One region of the Paenibacillus sp. 7516 genome, then DNA from elsewhere that is predicted to be linked to it. Evidence: predicted binding sites of a transcription regulator. Region 1 holds the regulator's gene; each other region holds the start of a gene.
The links. The regulator Rex, encoded in region 1, represses fermentation and respiration genes when NADH is low (regulators of the CRP and FNR family bind a similar motif). The targets are predictions, from matches to a motif close to TTGTGAAATATTTCACAA.
Positions count from the first base shown of each region.

Region 2: a site for Rex is predicted at 1,477-1,494, ahead of pflB (formate C-acetyltransferase). Genes of this name have one in related genera too.
Region 3: a site for Rex is predicted at 1,940-1,957, ahead of adhE (bifunctional acetaldehyde-CoA/alcohol dehydrogenase). Genes of this name have one in related genera too.
Region 4: a site for Rex is predicted at 1,240-1,257, ahead of nirB (nitrite reductase large subunit NirB). Genes of this name have one in related genera too.

Region 1 is NZ_NPBI01000039.1:101,675-104,893, forward strand. Features, by position in the region: gene CHI14_RS26255 (amidohydrolase) at 1-1,209, opposite strand, end outside; gene CHI14_RS26260 (redox-sensing transcriptional repressor Rex) at 1,196-1,849, opposite strand; gene dinG (ATP-dependent DNA helicase DinG) at 2,039-3,219, opposite strand, start outside.
Region 2 is NZ_NPBI01000021.1:133,031-136,249, reverse strand. Features, by position in the region: gene pflB (formate C-acetyltransferase) at 1-1,392, opposite strand, end outside; gene adhE (bifunctional acetaldehyde-CoA/alcohol dehydrogenase) at 1,928-3,219, opposite strand, start outside.
Region 3 is NZ_NPBI01000021.1:129,666-132,884, forward strand. Features, by position in the region: gene CHI14_RS19085 (hypothetical protein) at 78-788, shown strand; gene CHI14_RS19090 (Crp/Fnr family transcriptional regulator) at 892-1,608, opposite strand; gene adhE (bifunctional acetaldehyde-CoA/alcohol dehydrogenase) at 2,045-3,219, shown strand, end outside.
Region 4 is NZ_NPBI01000020.1:339,169-342,387, reverse strand. Features, by position in the region: gene CHI14_RS30675 (hypothetical protein) at 14-139, shown strand; gene CHI14_RS17475 (metal-dependent hydrolase) at 327-1,034, opposite strand; gene nirB (nitrite reductase large subunit NirB) at 1,346-3,219, shown strand, end outside.

The DNA.
Region 1 (3,219 bases):
GCCGTCAACCCATACATGCTCCACATCCTTAGCTGAAGCCGAGTAAATGGTATGAGAGATCAGATCCGTGTGCGGATAGAAGTGTGCTTGTTCAATATTTAGCGCTATGAAATCAGCCTTCATGCCTACTTGAAGTGCTCCCGTATTGTTCAGGAAGATGGATTTGGCACCATACCCCGTTCCAAGAAGCAGCGCTTCTCCCGCTGGAACCGCAGTTGGATCACCGGATACTCCCTTATGAATCAAAGCAGCCAGTCTCATCTCTTCAAACATATCCAGGTTGTTGTTGCTTGCAGGTCCATCTGTTCCCAGAGATACGGTTACTCCAGCTTTCAGCAAATCCGGAACTCGCGCCACACCCGAAGCAAGCTTCAGGTTGCTTCCTGGATTGTGAGAGACCGCTACATCATGGCGTGCCAGAATTTCAATCTCCTCATCATTCAAATGCACAGCGTGAGCTACGAGAGAAGGACGAGAGAAGAAACCGAGCTTTTCCAAATGTTCCACAGGACGCAAACCATAATCCGTTACATTCTGTTCGACTTCGCGTAGGGTTTCCGACATATGGGTGTGCAGCGGCAGATCCAGATCATGTGCAACCTGTACCAGCTTCTCTATGTAATCCGGAGGACAAGTATACGGCGCATGCGGTGAGATGATCGTCGTAATTCGACCACCAGCCTGTCCGTTCCACTCGCGTGCAAACGCAGCCGATTCTTGCAATTTGCGCATTTGCTCTTCTTCAGAACAGAGACCAATGACACCACGTGCCAATGCGGCACGAATACCGGATTGTTCAACCACTTTTGCCACCTGATCCATATGATCATACATATCCAGGAATGCCGTTGTTCCGCCTTTCAGCATTTCTAAAACAGAAAGGGATGTGCCCCAATACACGTCCTCAGACGTCATTTTCGCCTCCATAGGCCACATTTTCTCCTGAAGCCATACTTGCAGGGCCAGATCGTCCCCGTGACCCCTCAGAAGCGACATGGCTGCGTGACCATGCGTATTGATCAGACCCGGCAAAAAGACCAGTCCTTTGCCATCAACCTTTGGCAGGCTCTCATCTCCATCCGGCAGTGTCTCACCAATATGCACAATCTTATCGTCTTCAACGACCATATACCCTTGAACCACGGTCCATTCCGTTCCAAGGTTTACAGCAAATTTGCCGTTATGAATTACCCATCTATTTGTCGTCATCTTCCTCGTCGTCCTTTCCGTTCTCCAGATAATAAGCCAGGCTAAGCAGATCCGTTGTAAAATCAGCATGATGAATACGGACGTGCGGTGGTGTTTTCAAGATGGTTGGTGCAAAGTTCAGAATCGCTTCAATGCCGGATTCTACGAGCTGATCGGCTACGTTCTGAGCTTCGGTATCCGGAACGGTAATGATACCAATACGAATATTATCTTTTTTGACCGAATCCGTTAGTTCATTCATGGGCTGTACTTTCAGGCTGTTAATCTGACTGCCGATCTTAGGGCCGTATGCATCGAAAACAGCAACAATTTTCATGTTGTCTTTCAGATAGGCATTGTAATTGGACAATGCATGTCCCAAATTACCAGCCCCGACCAGAGCAACATTGATTTGCTGATCAATTTTCAAGATATGACGGATCTTCTCAATGAGATACGATACGTCGTATCCAATGCCTTTGCGACCGAAGTCCCCAAAGTATGCAAGGTCTTTGCGAATCTGTGCAGGATTAAGATCCAGGCGTAGTCCCAGTTCCTGTGATGAGACCGTGCCTACCTCACGTTGATGCAGTTCACTCAAATAACGTAAGTAAACAGGCAATCTGCGTACCACAGCTTCCGAAATTTTATCTGATTTCATTACATTGCTCCCCCTTACCAAGGCCACGATAGATAAATAAAAATGTAGCATCCCGCATAACTGTTTTCGTCTCCGAATGAAATTATGCAAGATGCCTTATAAAATATAAAGTTAAAAGTGCTTCTAAAATTAAATCACACTTTAATAAAGTTTACAGCGAGAAGCCCTTATTACGCAACGACGTCATACCTAATTTGTAGTAGATTCATCCTGTGCTGGTGTTTCCAGCCATTCGCTAATTCGGGGAACCATCTGTTCAGTCAGCATATGTTCCATTTTGGGACCAGGTAATGAATATAGGAAATACTTTCCGTAATAAGACTCAATCACCCGTGTATCGTAAACGATGACAATGCCCCGATCCTTGGCTGTACGAACAAGCCTGCCGAATCCCTGCTTGAAACGGATGACGGCCTGTGGAACAGACAGCTTCATAAACGGATTCTTTTTCTGTTCCTGCAGCAGTTCACTCTTCGCCTCCACGAGCGGATGGTTCGGTGGCTGGAAGGGCAATCTCACAATCGCCAGACAGGTTAGCGCCTCTCCAGGGATATCTACCCCTTCCCAGAAACTGCTTGTGCCCAGCAGAACGGTTGCTTTTGCATCCTGGAACCTGCGGGTTAACTTCGAACGACTGCCACTATCAACGCCTTGACCGAGCAGCGAAATATCGTTGCCCGATAACGCTTCTTTTAATGGGTCATAGACCTGGCGCAGCATTCGGTATGAAGTAAAGAGCACCATCATGCGGCCCCTTGTCGCAATAGCCGTTTCGGCCAGAGATCGTACAAGCATGTCGACAAAGTGTGCATCCCCCACACTGCCTTTTACACTTGGGAAATCACGAGGGATGACCAGCAAAGCCTGATCCCTATACCGGAATGGCGACGGCAGCATGGACGTCAGTAAACGGTTATTATCGGCTGCTTCCTGCAAGCCAAGCTGTTCAATCATGAACTGAAATGACTTATCAACCGAGAGCGTAGCCGAAGTAAGGACAACGCTTTTCTTTTTATCGAAGAACATGTCCTTCAACTGTGCACTGACATCGACAGGAACGGCATACAGCTGCAGTGATTTGCTGCGGAATTGGCCGCTTGCCTCCATCCAGTATACCGTTTTGGCATCATCCATCCGCATGAAGAAGCGAAGGTTTTCTTTGAGCGTCGCCAAATCCTTAAGCAGACCTGTAATGTCCGTGATCAAGCTATCCGATTGATAGTCGTCCTGGTCTTCTTTGACTTCAAGAAGCAGCTTGTCTCCCTTGCGGATCAAGTCCCCCAGTGTGACATAAATCTGGTTTTCGTAATCCTGCAGCTCCTGCCACTTCGCCGGTTTCATTGAAGGCTTCAGTCTGAGGGAAAATTGAC
Region 2 (3,219 bases), on a different contig from region 1:
TGTAATGGCCGGATATTCCGGTCCGACCTGTGCTCCGGATTTCTCGTCGCGTCCACCATTGATCGCATACAGCAATGCTTTCGCCAAGTTGGCACGAGCGCCGAAGAACTGCATTTGTTTACCGATCTTCATGGCCGATACGCAGCAGGCAATCCCGTAATCGTCTCCGTAGATTGGACGCATCAGATCATCATTCTCATATTGGATGGAGCTGGTTTCAATGGACACTTTGCTGCAATACTCTTTGAATGCCTCCGGAAGTTTGGTGGACCAGAGTACGGTCAGGTTTGGTTCCGGTGCTGGTCCCAGATTGTGCAGCGTGTGCAGGAAACGGAAGCTGTTTTTCGTTACGCGTGTTTCCCCGTTCACGGACATCCCGCCGATGGACTCGGTTACCCATGTCGGGTCTCCGCTGAAGAGCTCGTTGTAGTCCGGTGTACGCAGGAATTTGACAATCCGCAGTTTCATGACGAAATGGTCAACCAGTTCCTGAGCCTGTTCTTCGGTCAGGAGTCCTTCCTGCAGATCACGTTCAATGTAGATATCCAGGAATGAAGATACACGTCCAAGGGACATCGCAGCACCGTTTTGCTCTTTAATCGCAGCGAGGTAACCGAAGTACAGCCATTGGAACGCTTCTTTCGCTGTGGTAGCCGGCAGGGAAATATCGAATCCATGCATTTCGCCCAGCTGCTTCAATTCCTGCAGAGCCCGGATTTGTTCGGATAACTCTTCACGCAGACGGATGACATCTTCATCAATGACATCCACTTCAAGAGCGTTCAGCTCTCCTTTTTTGGCGCGGATCAGGAAGTCCACCCCGTACAGAGCAACCCGGCGGTAATCGCCAATGATCCGGCCGCGGCCGTAGGCATCAGGCAGACCCGTAATGATGCCGGCTTTGCGCGCTGCGCGCATCTCGGATGTATATGCATCGAATACACCCTGATTATGTGTTTTGCGAATATTAGTAAATATATCAATGACTTCTTGAGGCATTTCGAAGCCGTAAGCCTGACATGCATCAATCATCATGCGGATTCCGCCTGTTGGCTGAATGGAACGTTTGAATGGAGCATCGGTTTGCACACCGACGATTTGTTCCTTGGTTTGATCCAGATACCCTGGTTGGTGAGACACGATTGTCGCCGGAGTGTTTACGTCCACATCCAGTACACCGCCGTTATCCCGCTCTTTTTTGGTCAAATCGGATACGATGTCCCACAGGTCTTTGGTGTTCTGTGTCGCTCCTGCGAGAAATGCTTCATCCCCGTAGTACGGAGACAGGTTGTGTGCCAGAAAATCATTCACATCCACGGATTTGGTCCATGTGCCTTTCGTAAAGTTTCTCCAGCCTGTTTGTTGTTTTACGTCTTTTTCGATCACCGACATAGTAATCCCTCCACAAATTTGGATTTCCGGACACATGACAGGTTGCAAGCAAAATCGTCTCATCTGTGCCCAGAGCCGCGATTAATGTGAACTTTTTCACATATCAGCCGGAACACGTTCTCTCTACATGGGAACCGGAACCGCGGGATGGATGTTTTTCTTGCATTTTCAGTATACGTCTTGCGGGTTTCACCATCTGTGATTTTTATCACAAAGTCAGTGAACTTCCTCACTCCACCATTGCAGGATCATGGTGAACCCCATAATTATTCACACTTAGCCACTGCGCGGGCCAGAACAACTTCCGATCGCTGTTATCACTTGATTTTTTCCATTCCTTATTCTAATTGGGAAAATCCATTGATAAAGGCGAACGCTTCGCTTCTTCAGTTTTTCTGTCCTCTCCGTTATTGTGTGAATACCAAACCGTTCAACGAATCCCCAAAGGATTCCGTCATTGACAAAAAGACGGCAATCGGGGCTCCCCTTCCGGGGAACCCTGAACCTATTGCCTAAACCCTGCTGTTGCTATTGTTTATTCAAACCGTCCGTAGAAGGCATTGCGGTAAACGTCTGCCAGTTCAGTCACCAGCGGCAGTTTCGGATTGGCGGTTGTACATTGATCTTCGAAAGCACGATCGGCCAGGTAATCCACGTGAGCTTCAAAGTCTTTGGCATCGAACCCGATTTCCTGGAACGATTCCTCAATACCGAGTGTTTTGTTCAGTTTGCGGATTGCATTGATGAGGCTGTTCACCCCTTCTTCTGTAGTACGTGCAGGCAATCCCAGAATCCGGGCGATTTCAGCGTACCGCTCATCTGCTACAAAGTGCGAATATTTCGGGAATGATGCAAATTTGGTCGGTTTTTTCGCGTTATAACGAATGACGTGCGGCATCAGGATTGCATTGGTACGTCCATGTGCAGTGTGATACTGTCCGCCCCATTTGTGCGCCAAGCTGTGGTTAATCCCCAGGAACGCATTAGCAAAAGCCATACCGGCAATCGTTGAAGCATTATGCATTTTCTCACGTGCCAGTTTGTCACCTTGCAGCGCCGATTGCTCCAGGTATTGGAATACCAGCTGGATCGCTTTGATCGCCAGACCATCCGTGTAATCATTGGCCATAACCGATACATACGCTTCGATGGCATGAGTCAGTACGTCCATACCTGTATCTGCAACAGCTGTTTTTGGCAGTGAATATACGAATTCAGGGTCTACGATGGCTACATCCGGTGTCAGCTCATAGTCTGCCAGTGGATATTTGGTGTTGCCCAGATTTTTATCTGTGATTACAGCAAAGGATGTTACTTCCGAACCTGTACCCGACGTTGTCGGAATCGCTACGAATTTTGCTTTTGATCCAAGGCGTGGATATTTGTAGATCCGTTTACGGATATCCATGAATTTTTGCTTCAGATCGTTGAAGTCCGTGTCCGGATATTCGTAGAACAACCACATGGCTTTGGCAGCGTCCATTGGTGATCCACCACCAAGAGCGATAATGCAGTCAGGCTGGAAGCGGCGCATCATTTCCGTACCACGGTCTACCGTTGTTGTTGATGGATCGGGCTCTACATCCGAGAATACTTCGATTGCTACCGGCATTTGGCGTTGACGCAGATAATGCTCCACTTTTTCCACATAGCCCAGTTTAACCATCATGGCATCCGTAACGATCGCTACGCGAGTAATATCAGGCATTTTGGCCAGATACTGCGTTGCTCCTTTTTCGAAGTACACTTTGTTCGGCACTTTGAACCATTGCATATTCACGGTACGGCGAGCCACCCTTTTCACGTTGATTAAGTTGACGGCAGTGA
Region 3 (3,219 bases), on a different contig from region 1:
TTTTTGGATGAATATTGTGCCATAATAGAGGTTATGGACAACAGGGTGAAGATTTTACGCAGGGTGGTGTTACCGACATGATGAAGAAGTTCCCCGGTTACATCGGCTTATGTTTGCTTATAATGGCAATTCTAGCCGGATGTACAGAGACACAGCCTTCTGAACAGCCGGTGGTCAAGGAGACCGATACTTCCAATACCATTACCGTTGCTGTCGATGGAAGCACTTTTTTGCCTGATGCAACGAAGTCGATCAAGAGGGATTTTAGTGAAGGACTCACACTTAAGAAGGCGCTATTGAACAGTGGTCTGGTTGATTTTACGGCCGACGGCAAGCGGATTCAATCTGTAGGGGAAGTTTCACTTGATTCCTCGCTAAGCTGGGCAGTTAAGTTAAACGGCAAGGATATTGATCCGGAAAATTGGGGCATGGAGCTTCATGCCAAGGATGAAGTGATCATTTACGTAAAAGCCGCCGACAGTAAAGGAGAAGGTGTTGCATATCAGACAACCCTGCTCAAGATCAGCGGCGGCAATATTATGCCAGACCTTAATCGTCAATATGCGGGTGTCTATATCCAGGAGTGCACGGTTCGGGATGTACTTAAGTCCAGCGGCATCGTCAGAATGTCGGAAAATAACAAATACGTCGTTTCGGTTGAAAATGTTGTTCCACGCATGAATCAGCGTTGGGTGATCATGGTGAATGATAAGGAACTGATGGAAAATGGTTTGGATATGAAGTTGAATCCACGGGATGCGGTTAAATTACAGTTAACGGCATCTTAAACATAATTATAAAGCCCGGGCCTCTACAGGAGGACGGGCTTTTTTCATGTCACGTATAGATTAAGCTCATTACCGAAAGGTGATGACTTCAAGCACTTCATGTTTAGATGCGGCAGATCTCATTGGGACATAATTCACAATGGCAGATGCCTTGGAGCATCTTCAGGTCCTTGATAACAATCATGCCGTTATCATATTCAATAGCATCTTTTTTGCGCAGATCGCTAAGCATGCGGTTCACACTTTCGCGGGTAGCTCCAATCATGTTGGACAGATCCGTGTGGGTAATTTTTTTATGAATAATCACGTGATCGCCGTGAGGCTCGCCATAAGAATTGGACAATCGGATCAAGGTGGAACAGAGCGCACCAGGTTTGCCATATAACATCAGGTCACGGAATTTGGTTTGGGTTAAGCGGTGATGAATGCCCATCCACTTCATAAAATCAATGGCGAAGTCACAATGCTGACAGATCAGCATCTCCAGGTCTTTGTGCTCCAGTACACCAATTTCACTGTCTTCCAGCACTTCCGCCGAGAACGTATGCTTGGAACCGAAGAACGGATCTGCCTGACCAATCATATCACCGGACTGGTACATGTACATGATAAGCTCTTTGCCTTCATCCGTTGATTTGGTGATCTGGGCACGGCCCCTTTTCATATAATAAAGTTTGTCGGACACATCACCTTCCCAATACAGGTGGGTCCCTTCAGGATAGGTACGGTCTTTCATGGTTACGAGCAGATGATTGAAATTCACTTCCGAGAAACAGTTGGTATTGCCGCGTTTTTCCATGACACTCAGTTGTTCTCTCATAAGTCTATCTCCCCTTTGTATCCACCGGAGGGGGATTACAATCATGCAGTCCGCACTCCGTGGTTCGCCGCAACCGTTACCGTCCTGATTAGGGTCATCTCCGCCGGGAGGACGGTACAAATTGCGGTGGTTCAATTTTTAAGTTCAGTATATACCTAATCTTACCGTTTGAGGGGCATGGAAAGGGGGCAAAAATGGCGAAATTTCAAACATTGTGATTAAATTCACTTTGGAGAGGGAAGGCTGCATTTGACAGCTATATAATTTAAATATGAAGTGAAAATGACCTGTGGAAAGAACTCCAAAAAACTTAAATTAAATTTGTTATACTTTGTGAAAATAATCACATAATTAACCTTTTCGACATGTTACGATGTGTACGTAAAGAAGAGAGACAAACCAAAAACCAATACGAACCTTTAGGAGGATGAGGGAGATGGCTGTAAAGAACGAAGTCGCCCCAGCAAAAGAACCGACAGCAGGTCAGTATATTCAAACGTTAATTGACAAAGCGAATAAAGCACACGCAGCATTCATGTCCATGGATCAAAAACAGATTGATCGCATTGTGCAAGCCATGGCACTGGCAGGTCTGGACAAACACATGATGCTTGCCAAAATGGCGGTGGAAGAAACCGGCCGCGGAGTGTATGAAGATAAAATCACCAAAAATATCTTTGCAACAGAATATGTGTATCACAGCATCAAATATGACAAAACCGTAGGCGTGATTGAAGATAATGAGTATGAGAGTTTCCAGAAAATAGCGGAGCCAGTCGGCATTATCATGGGAATTACCCCGGTGACCAATCCGACATCCACCACAATGTTCAAGGCCTTGATTTCCATCAAAACACGTAACCCAATCATCTTTGGCTTCCACCCTTCAGCTCAGAACTGCAGCCGCGAAGCCGCCAAAATTCTACTCGAAGCTGCGGTGAAGCATGGTGCTCCGGCCGACTGTATCCAGTGGATTGATGATCCTTCCATGGACCGCACGAATGCACTGATGAATCATAACGATGTGGCGCTCATTCTGGCGACAGGTGGGTCAGCAATGGTACGCGCAGCGTACAGCTGTGGTAAACCGGCACTCGGGGTGGGACCAGGGAACGTACCTTGCTTTATCGAGAAAACGGCGGATATCAATCAGGCTGTAACGGATCTGATCTTGTCCAAGTCATTCGACAACGGTATGATCTGCGCTTCCGAGCAAGCGGTCATCATCGAAGAACCGATCTTCGACCAGGTGAAAAAGAAAATGATTGCGAACGGTTGTTATTTCGTCAACAAGGATGAGGCTGCGAAATTGACAGCAGGTGCCATCAATGCGGAGAAATGTGCGGTTAACCCGGCGATTGTCGGTCAATCGGCAGTAACCATTGCGCAAATGTGTGGTATCGAGGTTCCGGCTGGCACCAAAATCCTTGTAGCAGAGATTGAAGGCGTCGGCACCAAATTCCCGCTGTCTGCAGAGAAATTAAGTCCGGTACTCGCTTGTTACAAAGTAAAAACGGCAGCTGAAGGGATTGAACGTGCTGCGGAAGTGGTTGCCTTTGGCGGCATGGGTCACTCCTCCGTTATTCACTCGAATAACGAAGAAGTTATAGG
Region 4 (3,219 bases), on a different contig from region 1:
TGAGGCTGGGATGATGTCTGACTTTGACTTTGATGGAACTGGATTTGCAGAGCTATTAATTGTAGTTATCCTTGTTGTGTTATTTGTATTTGGCTCTTCGGATATTGATACACTTACCGGCTCACCTACATCTACCTGATTATGTATTCACCCGCAGACCATTTTATAAAAGTGATTCCATATAACATACCGCAATCAATCCATTATAAAACTAAGAATCGAATAGAAACGCCAGTCCTTATTCCGGACTGGCGTTTTTGAAATTCATGTTGCTGTTCAGCACGTTAGCATGGTCTGATTCAAACTACGATGCCAATTGCTCAAAGTTACAGGAATAACGGCGAAAATGCGATCCATGCCAAAATAAGCGTAAGCACAATACATACATTCTCAACCACGGCTCCATGTTTGGTCCCCGTGCTCATCAAATTCACCCTGATCCTCCACTTGAGTGGCGGAAGCGGACGAATGCCGCGATTCGTCAATGAGTCTGCAAGCAGATGCATGGCATAGGCTACTCCTCCGGCAACCCAAATCTCCGGTCCCTGCTCATGCGTTGTGCTGTACAGCAGTCCTCCCCAAACTGCAGTTCCATAGACCGTATGGGTTAGACCTCTGTGGGTCAGCGTAGTACATAACATGAGCAGACTCCCTGCAATCAGGTTCCATGGTGCAAGGGCGTGACCATAGAATACAAGACCCAGTCCGATGGCAAACATCAACACTTTGCGGAGCGAACGCGATGGCAGGAAAGATACCAGCCCGACCAAAATGGCCAGCAGCAGATTCCAAGGCTTCGCCTGCACGTAAAAATACACAAATACGGCTGTAGGCAGCAAAATGGTTTGCAGCAGCCTGATCAAACTATTGGGCAGCGCCTTGGATACCAACAAGGAATTCGGCTCATCAATGTCCGGCAGCAGCGAGCCAATGAGCGCAACCGTAACAGCCGGTGCCGTGACTTGCTCACCCATCAGCTGCAGTACTGAAAGTGAAACGCCTGTTCCGATAATCAGGTGGGATCTTCCCATCATGATGCGAAAACTTCCTTTCGAAGAAATAGGGAACATCATATCCCATTCTCGATGTTACAACGAAAATAAAAAGAGAACAATAGTTCGTATTTCTTATTTTAGATAAGAGCCCCGACCTCATTACCTCCATTCTTCATGCTCATCTAAAAAAACAGTTTCCATGACCGGGCTCACACTTTTTAATTTGTGCTACTTATCTCTTTCTTAGTGAAATAAATCACATTAAGTGTTAGCAAATCACGGTATGATTCAAATATAAACCACTAAAAATGTTGATATTGTCCAGTGTTAAACCAAGGAGGCTTACACACATGAACGGAAACAGAGAAAAACTCGTCGTGATCGGTAACGGTATGGCCGGCATTAGTACAGTTGAACAAATTTTGAAATTAACTTCACGCTATGACATTACGGTCTTCGGCACGGAGCCCTATCCCAACTATAACCGAATCATGTTGTCCTATGTTCTGGAGGGCAGCAAAACCATTGATGATATCGTGCTGAATGATCTGCACTGGTATGAAGACAATGGCATTACGCTTCATACCGGGACAACCGTGTCCCGTATCGATGCAGATACCAGGGAAGTCGTTACAAGCGAAGGCACACGGGTGCCCTACGACAAAGTCATTATCGCTACAGGTTCCAGCTCCTTTATCCTGCCTGTTCCGGGTCATGATAAAGAAGGCGTTGTTGGATTTCGGGATATTGCCGATTGCAATATGATGCTGGAAGCAGCGAAGCAATATAAAAAAGCGGCTGTTATCGGGGGAGGTCTTCTCGGACTGGAAGCAGCCAAAGGTCTGGTACAGCTCGGCATGGACGTCACCGTAGTTCATCTTATGCAAGACTTGATGGAACGCCAGCTCGATCCACAAGCTTCAGCCATGCTAAAAGCGGAACTGGAGCGTCAGGGCATTCGTTTCAAGATGGGCGCACAGACAGCTGAATTGATCGGCGGGGAACGTGTGGAAGGCCTCCGATTTGCCGATGATACCGTGCTGGATGCAGACTTTGTCGTTATGGCTGTAGGCATTAAACCGAACACGATTGTAGCCCGCGAAAGCGGCATGGAAGTTAACCGGGGGATCATCGTGGATGACTACATGCAGACCTCACTCGAAGGCGTATATTCCGTCGGGGAATGTACCGAACACCGGGGAGTATGCTACGGCCTCGTTGCCCCATTATTCGAACAAGGCATGATTCTCGCCAAGCATATCTGCGGCGTGGAAACTGCTCCGTATGAAGGCTCTGTCGTATCTACCAAATTAAAAATTTCAGGTGTGGACGTCTTCTCCACTGGTGAATTTCTCGATAGTCCGGACCATACGGTGATCAGCCATAAAGATGACTGGAAACGGACCTACAAAAAAATTCTGCTGCGGGACAACATCATGGTCGGTGCCGTGCTCTTTGGAGATGTGACGGATTCTGCCGAATTGCAGAAGTTAATCAAACAGAAAACCGAAATGACGGATGAGCTGTATGCCTCCCTGATGGGTACGGGCTGTGGGGGTCACAAAAAAGCCGCTTCTGTTGAAACGATGGCTGAGGACGAAATCGTATGTGGATGTAATGGTGTAACCAAAGGAACCATTGTTGATGCCATCACGAATCAAGGTCTGAGCAGCGTGGATGAGATCAAAGCCTGCACAGGCGCAACCCGTTCATGCGGCGGATGTAAACCGGTAGTAGAGCAAATTTTACAATACGTACTGGGAGACAGCTTCACAAGCGGCGCCAAACAGGGCATTTGTGGATGCACCTCGCTCAGCCGGGATGAAATTGTAGCCGAGATCAAGCAAAAAGGATTGCAGACGACCAAAGAAGTGATGAATGTCCTAGGCTGGAGCCAGCCTGAAGGCTGTTCCAAATGCCGTCCGGCAATTAACTACTACCTCGGCATGATTGCACCGGATACGCATGAAGACGAGAAGGAATCTCGGTTTGTCAATGAACGTATGAACGCCAATATTCAGAAAGACGGCACGTATACGGTAGTACCACGCATGTACGGCGGCGTTACCACACCGGAAGAATTGAAACGTATTGCGGACATTTCGGTCAAATACGACGTAAAAGCGGTCAAGGTTACCGGCGGACAGCGTCTTGATCTGATCGGGGTCAAAAAAGAGGATCTGCCGCAGGTATGGGCGGAGCTGGATATGCCTTCCGGTTATGC